DNA from 2 places in the Streptomyces sp. QH1-20 genome. Region 1 is predicted to be linked to the other one. Evidence: riboswitches for the same ligand, from Rfam matches in the RefSeq annotation. Region 1 holds a riboswitch; the other holds the start of a gene.

Evidence for each region. A riboswitch is a leader RNA that binds a small molecule or an ion and turns the genes downstream of it on or off. The one in region 1 is predicted to bind cobalamin.
Region 2: it holds a riboswitch for cobalamin, as region 1 does, so the genes downstream of both, AB8O64_RS01645 (ABC transporter substrate-binding protein) here and AB8O64_RS11520 (prenyltransferase/squalene oxidase repeat-containing protein) in region 1, are expected to answer to the same signal.

The regions. Positions count from the first base shown of each region.
Region 1 is NZ_CP166299.1:2,563,850-2,568,672, forward strand. It holds gene AB8O64_RS11515 (aldehyde dehydrogenase) at 1-1,222, opposite strand, end outside; cobalamin riboswitch at 1,725-1,879, shown strand; gene AB8O64_RS11520 (prenyltransferase/squalene oxidase repeat-containing protein) at 2,066-3,328, shown strand; gene AB8O64_RS11525 (SCO2322 family protein) at 3,325-4,002, shown strand; gene AB8O64_RS11530 (energy-coupling factor transporter transmembrane component T) at 3,999-4,823, shown strand, end outside.
Region 2 is NZ_CP166299.1:334,337-339,159, forward strand. It holds gene AB8O64_RS01630 (ATP-grasp domain-containing protein) at 1-84, shown strand, start outside; gene AB8O64_RS01635 (MFS transporter) at 81-1,352, shown strand; gene AB8O64_RS01640 (class I SAM-dependent methyltransferase) at 1,352-2,101, shown strand; cobalamin riboswitch at 2,158-2,339, shown strand; gene AB8O64_RS01645 (ABC transporter substrate-binding protein) at 2,369-3,397, shown strand; gene AB8O64_RS01650 (FecCD family ABC transporter permease) at 3,463-4,524, shown strand; gene AB8O64_RS01655 (ABC transporter ATP-binding protein) at 4,521-4,823, shown strand, end outside.

The sequences.
Region 1 (4,823 bases):
CGGCGATGCGGACGGCCTCCTCCTCGTCCTCGTACGGCAGGAGGCAGACGACCGGGCCGAAGATCTCCTCGCGGGCGATCCGCATGGTGTTGGCGACGTCGCCGAAGAGGGTGGGCTCGACGTACCACCCGCGCTCCTGCCCGACGGGCCGGCCGCCCCCGGCGAGGACCTTGGCACCCTCGCGCTGCCCGAGCGCGATGTAGTCCAGCGACCGGCGGCGCTGACGCTCCGCGACGAGCGGGCCGATCTGGGTGGCGGGGTCCAGCGGGTCGCCGACGACGAAGGCGGACGCGGCGGCGGCGAAGCGCTCGGCGAGTTCGTCGTAGTGGGCGCGGGGCGCCAGCACGCGGGTCTGGGCCACACAGGTCTGGCCGTTGTTCATCCAGGCGGCGGGCACGATGCCGGCGACGGCCGCGTCGAGGTCGGCGTCGGGGAGGATGACAGCGGCGGACTTGCCGCCCAGCTCCAGGGTGACGCGGGTGAGGTTGCGGGCGGCGGTCGCCATGACGCGCCGGCCCGCCTCCACGGAGCCGGTGAAGGACACCTTGTCGATGCCGGGGTGCCCGACGAGGTACTCGCCGACCTCACGGCCGGCGGGCAGGATCGACAGCACGCCTTCGGGCAGCCCCGCCCCGGCGACGATCTCCGCGAGCAGATAGGCGTCCAGCGGTGTCTCCGGGGACGGCTTGAGGACGACCGAACAGCCGGCCAGCAGGGCGGGCGCGAGCTTGGCCGCCGCCACGAACTGCGGCGCGTTCCACGGCACGACGGCCGCCACGACACCGACGGGCTCGCGCCGCACGAGCAGCGGCCCGAGGACGCCGGCCCGCCGCTCCTCGTAGGGGAAGTCCCGGGCGACGGTGATCGCGCAGTCCCAGACCATCATGGCGCCGAGCGCCTGCCCGAGGACGCTCCAGGAGTAAGGGGACCCGTTCTGCGCGGAGACGACCCGGGCGATCTCCTCGTGCCGGGCGGCGATCGCGTCCTTGATCCGCGTGACGACCTCGATCCGCTCCCCGAGCGGCCGCCGCGCCCAGGCCCCGCACTCGAACGCCGCCCGCCCCGCCGCGACGGCCCGGTCCACGTCGGCGCGAGTGGCGTGCGGCACCCGCCCGATGACGCGCTCGGTGTGCGGCGAGACGACGTCGATGGTGTCCGTACCGGCCGGATCGGCCATCACCCCGCCGATGAAGAGCTGCCCGTGCTCGATGACTCCACGCATCCGCACCACCTCCACGACGGCCGGGGGTCTGACCGACCCTCGATCTGACGCTGCATCAGAACTGATAGCAGTTCCGATGAGAGGGGGCAACAGTCGCCTCGCGGCGGGCGGGGCGACAGCCGCTGTCGCGGTTGCCGCCGCTGGGTCCGCGGCCCGGATCGCATCGCTGCCCCCTCCTGAGCCGAGGACGAGCGCATCACCGCGCGGCGGCACGGACCCCGTCCGGAACGGACAAGCGCCTCCGGGCCGACGGCCCACCCACCCTGCGGCTCCGCCGCGCCGCGCCCGCGGCGCTCCGAGACACGGCCCCGTCCGGAACGGACAAGCACCCCGGCCTGCCCACACACACCCCCGCCGCGGCGCGGCACCCGCAGGACGGCCACCGCCGCGCGGCGCCCGCGGCGCACCGCTCCGCCGACACGCCCCCGTCCGGAACGGGCAAGCCCCCAGCCCGGCTGCCGCGCCGTCGTCGGCCGACCCGCCCGGAGGGCACCAGGTGTCCGTAAAGCGACAGCTAAAGTGTGCGTGACAACTTCATCCCGCCTCGGAACGGGGAAAGCCGGTGCGAATCCGGCGCTGACCCGCAACCGTGAGCGCGGCCCGCACCCCGGTGCGGTCGTGCGAGCCGGAGCTCCCGCTCCGTGGCGGCAGGTCCCCGGAGCCGGTCGTGCCGCGTGCGGTGCCGTCCGGACACCGGCACCGTCGAGGTATACGGAGCCGACGTCCCGGTGCCACCGCGCGAGGTGCGCGGCTGGGCTGCCGTGCGAGGCTGTGCACCACCCGTAGCACCCAGCCGTATGCCGCCCACCGCTGTGAGACACCCACCGAGAGGCACCGACTTCCATGGCCCCCTCCTTCGCCGTCCACGCGCGCCGCGGCGCCGCGGCCCTGGCCACCGCGGCCGTCCTCAGCGCGGCCGTGGCCCCTGCCGCGTTCGCCGACGGTTCACCGTCCCCGGCCACCGCCCCGGGGCTGTACGGCAAGAAGGACCCGCAGTTCGACGGTGTCTTCCGGCAGTCCCTGGCCCTCCTCGCGCAGAAGGCGACGGACGTCGCCCCGCCGAAGCAGGCCGTCGACTGGCTCGCGGGGCAGCAGTGCGCGGACGGCGGCTTCGCCGCGTACCGCGCGGACACGGCCAAGGCGTGCGACCCCAAGGCCGGTGAGTTCACCGACCAGACCGCCCTCGCCGTGCAGGGCCTCGCGGCCGCCGGCGGGCACGGCGACGCGGTGAAGAAGGGCCTGGGCTGGCTCAAGGCCCACCAGAACGAGGACGGCGGCTGGGGCATGACCCCCGGCTCCCCCAGCGACCCCAACTCCACCTCCACCGCGATCGGCGCGTACGCGGCCACCGGCCAGGACCCCGCCAAGGTGACGGCCAAGGGCGGCAAGAACCCCTACGACGCGCTGATCGGCTTCCAGCTCGGCTGTGACCAGAAGGAGGACGAGCGGGGCGTCTTCGCCTACCCGGACCAGAAGGGCAAGCTCACCCCCAACGACCTGGCCACGACCGCCGCCGCGCTGGCCGCGCTCGGCAAGGGCTACCTCGTCGCGCCCGCCAAGGGCGGCGACATGCCCGTCAAGCCGATGGAGTGCGCCGACGACGAGTCGGCCAAGCCCAAGGACGCGCCGTCCGCCGGTGCCGCCGCGGCCGCCTACCTGGCCGCGAAGATCGACGCGAACGACGGTGCCCTGAAGTCCGCGATGTCGCAGGGCGGGGCCGACCCGGCCCTCACCGCCGACGCCACCCTCGCCCTCGCGGCGGGCGGCCACCGCGACGCCGCGGCCAAGCCGCTGAAGTGGCTCGGCGACGGCGCCAACAAGACCGCCGACTGGGCCAAGGGCGACCCCGGCCGTCTCTCCAAGCTCGTGCTCGCCGCGCACGCCGCCGGCGCCAACCCGCGTGACTTCGCCGGCGTCGACCTGGTGCAGCAGTTGACCGCGACCGGTCCCAAGGCGGAGGCTTCTCCGTCATCGACGGAGACCAAGGACGAGAAGAAGAAGGACGACGACACCATCGGCATCTGGTGGATCGTCGGCATCTTCTTCGTCGCGAGCGTCGGCGTCGGCTTCCTGATCAGCGGCCGCAACAAGAAGCAGCAGCTGTGACGGTGGCGCGTTCCGCCGCGCGAGCCGTCGGCGCGCTGCTGGTCGCCGGGCTCCTCGCCGTCCTGGGGGCCGTGCCCGCGCAGGCGGCGGGGTACCGGTACTGGTCGTTCTGGGAACACACCGGCAGCGACTGGGCGTACGCCACCCAGGGGCCGTCGGTGCTGCGGCCGGACGACGGGGACACCATCGGCTTCCGGTTCGCGGTCAGCGAGGACTCCGCGCGCGCCGCGAAACCCCGCGACAAGGGCGACTTCTCGGCGATCTGCGCCAACACGCCGGCGAAGGACGGCAGCAAGCGCGTCGCGGTCGTCCTCGACTTCGGCATACCCGAGCACGCGCCGGGCGGTGAGCGCCCGCCCCGGCAGCGCACCGCGTGCGCGCAGGTGAGTGAGGACGCCCGCGCAGGTGACGCGCTGGCGGCCGTCGCCGAGCCGCTGCGCTACAACTCCGCGGCACTGCTGTGCGCCATCGCGGGCTACCCGAAGTCGGGCTGCGGTGAGCAGGTGGGCGCGCAGGAGTCCGGGCAGCAGCCGTCCGCCTCCGAGAAGTCCGGCGAGTCCGGCAAGTCCGACGGCGGGGACGACGGCGGTCCTTCCGCCGGTCTGCTCGTCGGTATCGCCACCGTGGTCGTCCTCGGCGCCGCCGCCGTGTGGCAGGCCCGCCGCCGCGCATGAGTGGGACGACCCCGCCGCGGGCCGGCGGCCATCGCACCGGGCGAGCGGGCCCCGCGCCCGTCACCGCACGGGCGGCCGCGCTGCACGCGGGCGCCTGGTGGATATGGGCGCTCGGACTGGCCACCGCCGCCTCGCGCACGACGAACCCGCTGCTGCTCGGCCTGCTGATCGCCGTCGCCGGATACGTGGTGGCCGCGCGCCGCACGGACGCGCCGTGGGCGCGCTCGTACGGGGCGTTCCTCAAGCTCGGGCTGGCCGTGATCGTCATCCGGCTGGTGTTCGCGATCGTGCTCGGCTCGCCGATCCCGGGCACGCACATCCTCGTCACCCTCCCCGAGGTCCCGCTCCCGGACTGGGCGAAGGGGGTGCGGATCGGCGGCCGGGTGACCGCCGAGGGGCTGGTCTTCGCGCTGTACGACGGCTTGAAGCTGGCCACCTTGCTGATCTGCGTCGGCGCGGCCAACGCGCTGGCCAACCCGGCCCGGTTGCTGAAGTCCCTGCCGGCCGCGCTGTACGAGGCGGGGGTGGCCATCGTCGTCGCGATGACCTTCGCACCCAACCTCGTCGCGGACGTCCAGCGGCTGCGTGCCGCCCGCCGGCTGCGCGGCCGCCCGGACCGGGGCCTCAAGGCCCTGCTCCAGGTGGGGCTGCCGGTGCTGGAGGGAGCGCTGGAACGTTCGGTGGCACTGGCGGCGGCCATGGACGCGCGCGGTTACGGCCGCAGCGCCGAGGTGCCGCGCGCCGTCCGGCACACCACGACGGCACTGACGCTGGGCGGGCTGCTGGGCGTCTGCGCCGGGACATACGGCCTGCTCGCCGAC
Region 2 (4,823 bases), 2.2 Mb from region 1:
GCGGACACCGCTGAACTGGCCACCCACCGCGCCGTGGCCGCCGCCAACGCCGTACGGGTCCACACCGAGCGGGCGGCCGGGTGAGTGGAGGGCGGGCCACGGCGGCGCCCCTCGGGGTCTCGCTTCTCCGGCTGAGCGGACCGCTGCGGTTCCTGCTGGTCAGTTCCTTCCTCATCCCGCTGGGCAGCTTCATGGTCCTGCCGTTCATGTCGGTGTTCCTGCACGAACGGCTCGGCATGGGCCTGGGAGCGGTGGGTCTGGTCCTGGCCGTGGCGTCCCTCGTGCAGTTCTCCGGTGGCGTCGTCGGCGGGGCGCTCGCGGACCGGATCGGTCTGCGGCGCACCATGGTGTGGGCCCTGGTGATACGTACGGCGGGCTTCGTGGGTCTGCTGTCGGCGTTGCGCTGGCCGCCGCTCGTCGTGGGCGCGCTGATCCTCACCTGTTGCGGTGCGGCGCTGTATCTCCCCGCGAACAAGGCGTATCTGGTGCACGGCGTGGACGACGCACGGCGGCCGATGTTCCTGTCGGCCGGGAACGCGGCGCTCAACGCGGGCATGGCGGTCGGACCGCTGATCGCCGGCCCGTTCGTACTGTCCTCGCCCGGTTGGCTGTTCCTCGCTGCGGCCGCCCTGTTCCTGGTCGTGACGGCCGGCCACGCGCTGCTGCCCGCGGAGGGCGCGCCGGTGGGGCCGACGGGTGGGGCCGGCGGCGCGGATGCGGGGAGGGCCGGTGGTGCGGCGGTGGGCCGGGGCCTGCTCTCGGGCGTGGCAGCGCTGCCCTTCGCGGCCAATCTGCTGGCCTTCTATCTGTACTTCTACTTCCAGCACTATCTGGCTGTGTTCGCGGTGGAGCGGGCGTCCAGCGAGTTCTACAGCCTGGTGCTGCTCACCTGCTTCGTCCTGGTCATCGTGGTCCAGCCACTGGCCTCCGGCTGGATCCGTCGTATGCCCTACCGGTGGGCGCTGGTGGGGGGTTTCCTCGCGCTCGCCGCCGGGATGGCGGTCCTGGCGGCCGGCACCCGTCCGACGCTGCTCCTGGGCGGTGCGCTGATCACCTTCGGTGACATCGTGCTGTTCCTGAAGAACGACCTGGAGGCCTTGCGCCGCAGCCCGCGCTCCGATGCCGTCGTGTTCGGGCAGCAGCGTCTCGCGGCCGGCCTCGGCGCGTGCGCCAGCGGGATTCTCGGCGGACAGCTCTACGGTCTCGGCCTCGGTGCCGGAGAGACCGGCTGGTTCTGGCTGGCGGCCGCCGCGCAGTGTCTGCTTCTGCCGCCCCTGCTGCTCGCGGTGCGCGCGGCACCGGGTGCACGGAAACCGATCGACTCGACGACGCGAAGGAAGGCTGATTCCTGATGACACGGACGGACGGGTTCGAGGACGACGAGTTCTGGACCGGGTTCTACGACTTTCTCTTCTCCGAACAGCGCTACACGCAAGCGGAGGAACTCCTCGACTCCTCTCCCCTGTTGGACTTCACTCCCGGATCCCGCGTCCTCGACCTGTGCTGCGGCCCGGGGGTGTTCACCGTTCCGCTGGCCCGTCGCGGCCATCACGTCACCGGCGTGGACCGCAGCCCGGCGATGCTGGAGCGGGCGCGGGAGTTCTGCGGGGCGGCGGGGGCGAAGGCCCGCTTCGTCGGGACCGACGCGCTGCACCACGTCGAGCCGGAGGCGTACGACGTCGTGCTCAATATGTTCACGTCGTTCGGGTACTTCGAGGAACACGCCGACAACATGCGGGTGTTGCACAACATGCGCGCTTGTCTGCAGCCCGGTGGCCGTCTGCTGCTGGACGTGGCGGGCAAGGAGCTCCTGGCCCGAAAGGTCGTGCCGCCGAAGGTCGTCCACCGGGGCGGTGATCTGCTGGTGCAGACCGACACCGTGCTCGACGACTGGGCCCGGTTGCGCAGCGACTGGGTACTGGTCCGGGGCGACCGCGTGCACCGGGCGAGCCTGGTCTGGTTCGTGTACAGCGCGGTCGAGCTGCGGGCGATGGCCGAGGAGGCCGCATTTGAAGAGGTGGAGATCTTCGGCGGCTTCGACGGCCGGCCCTACGACCAGGACGCCGAACGGCTGATCCTTCGCGCCACCCGTAAGGGCTGAACGAGGCGAAGGGGGGGCGTGAAGCCATCGGTCGCGCGCCCTTTCCCGCCTCGCCCGCCACTCGTAATATCACCGGGTCATCGTCGCGACGGGGAATCAGGAAGCCGGTGTGAGTCCGGCACGGTCCCGCCACTGTGACCGGGAAGCGACACCTCTGGGAGACCACCGCGAGCGCGGTCGGGTCCCAGGGAACGTCGCTCCGGGAGTCAGGACACTGTCCCGTCGCGAGGGCTGTCCGAGGAGCGCGGACTCCGCAGGAGGCATCACGTGTACGACGGCATCCACCGTCCTTCCTTTTCGTCCCCCACCCGTCGGCGGGTCCTCCGCTGTGCGTTGGCTTCGGTTCTCGCCACGACCATCCTGGCGGGCTGCGGAGCGACGGACCGTGCGGACGACCGGGCCGGGGCCCCGGGGGCGAAGGGGTTCCCCGTCACCATCAACAATTGCGGCACCCGGACCACTTACGACAAGCCACCCACCCGGGTGGTGACCATCCACCAGCACCCGGCCGAGCTGATGCTCGCCCTCGGGCTGAAGAAGGCCATGGTCGGCACGGCGTTCCCCGATTCCGCGGTGCTGCCCGAGCACCGCCGTGACTTCAACAGAATTCCGGAGCTGGCGAAGAAGGAGCCGTCCTTCGAGACGGTCGTGGACGCCGACCCGGACTTCGTGTACGGCGGCTACGGCTCCGCGTTCGCGGAGAAGGAGGGACGCTCCCGCAAGGTGTTCGCCGAGGCGGGCATCCACACCTACCTGAACCGCGAATACTGCGGCAAAGGCCGTGTGGCCATGGCGGACGCCTACGAGGAGATCCGTACCATCGGCCGGATCTTCGGCATCCAGGGCAGGGCCGACGAGCTCGTGACCCGCCTCGAGGAACGCGTCGACAAGACGACCAAGACGGTCGAAGGCGGCCGACCGGTGCCGGTGTTCGTCTACGACAGCGGGGACAAGGCGGCCTTCACGGCGGGCGGCAAGAGCCTGGGCACGGAGATCATCCGGCTGGCCGGAGGGCGCAACGTGTTCGGGGACCTCGACGAGGTCTTCGGCGACGTCTCCTGGGAGCAGGTCGCCGAGCGCAAGCCCGAGGTCATCGCCATCTACGACTACCGCGGTTCGGGCAGCGTCGAGCAGAAGAAGAAGTTCCTCCTGTCCCACCCCGCCCTCGCCGACGTGCCCGCCGTCAAGAACCAGCGGTTCACGGTACTGCCGCTGACCTCGACCCTGGTCGGTGTGCGGCCCCCCTACGCGGTGGAGGACCTGGCCCGTCGACTGCATCCCGAGCGGTTCCGGTGACGGCCCGTCCGTCGGCCATGGCGGACACGGCCGGCACGGCGTCCCGGCGCTCGCGCTCTGACGGGATGCCACCGCGCCGACGGCGCAAGGTGCCGTATCCCTTGGTCCTGGTGCTGCTCGGCGCTCTCCTGCTGGTCTCGGTGACGGCCGGGCTGACCATCGGTTCGGTGAACGTGCCGCCCGGTGAGGTGTGGGGCATCATCGCCCACCGCATGGGGGCGCCGTGGCCGGAGCCGGCCTGGTCCCGGGCGCGGGAGACCATCGTCCTCGACGCCCGGGCTCCCCGGGTGCTGCTCGGCGCGGTGACCGGCTCCGGCCTCGCGGTGGTCGGCACGGCCATGCAGGCCCTGGTCCGCAATCCGCTCGCCGACCCGTATCTGCTGGGTGTGTCCTCGGGCGCCTCGCTGGGAGCGGTCCTGGTCATCGTCTCCGGTGTGACCTTGTTCGGCACGCTGTCGCTGTCGGTTTCCGCCTTCGCGGGAGCCCTGCTCACCCTGCTGCTGGTCTACGCGACCGCCCGGGCCGCCGGGCGGATCACCTCCGTCCGGCTGGTGCTCTCCGGAGTCGCCGTCGCCGCCGTCGCGACCGCCCTGACGGATCTCGTGCTCCTGACCGCCGACCGCGGCAACCAGGCGCGCGAGGTGCTCGCCTGGACGCTCGGGGGCCTCGGCGGAGTGCGGTGGGACACCCTCTGGCTGCCGGCGGGCGCACTGCTGGTGGCCGTCACGTTGCTGCTCCTGCAGGCCCGGTCGCTCAATCTGTTGCTGGCGGGCGAGGAGGCCGCCACCACCATGGGACTGGATGTGGCGCGGTTCCGCGGCCGGATGTTCGTGCTGCTCTCCCTCGTCACCGGTGTCCTGGTGGCGGCGGCCGGGCCCATCGGCTTCGTCGGGCTCATGCTGCCGCACATCGTGCGACTCTTCGTCGGCGGGGACCACCGCCGTGTCCTGCCGACGGCGGCTCTGGCGGGGGCGGTCTTCCTGGTGTGGGCCGACATCGCGGCCCGGAAGGTCGCCGCACCGCAGGAGATTCCGGTCGGGGTGCTGACCGCCCTGTGCGGTGGCCCGTTCTTCCTGTGGCTGATGCGCCGGGACGCCCGGCGGGGCACCGGCCGGGGGGTGGAATGAGCGCGACGGAACTGGACGTGGAGGGCCTCACGGTCACTGCCGGAGCGCACCGCCTCATCCGGGACGTGTCCGTGAGCGCCGCCCCCGGTGAGGTGGTCGGGGTGGTGGGGCCCAACGGCAGCGGCAAGTCGAGCTTGCTGCGCACCGTCTACCGGGTTCTGCGCCCGGATGCCGGGCGGGTGCTCGTCGACGGGGCGGACGCCTGGCGGCTGCCCGTGCGGCGGCTGGCACGCACGCTGGCGGCGGTGGTGCAGGAGCCCGGCGCCGATTTCGATCTGGTGGTGCGCGACGTGGTGGCC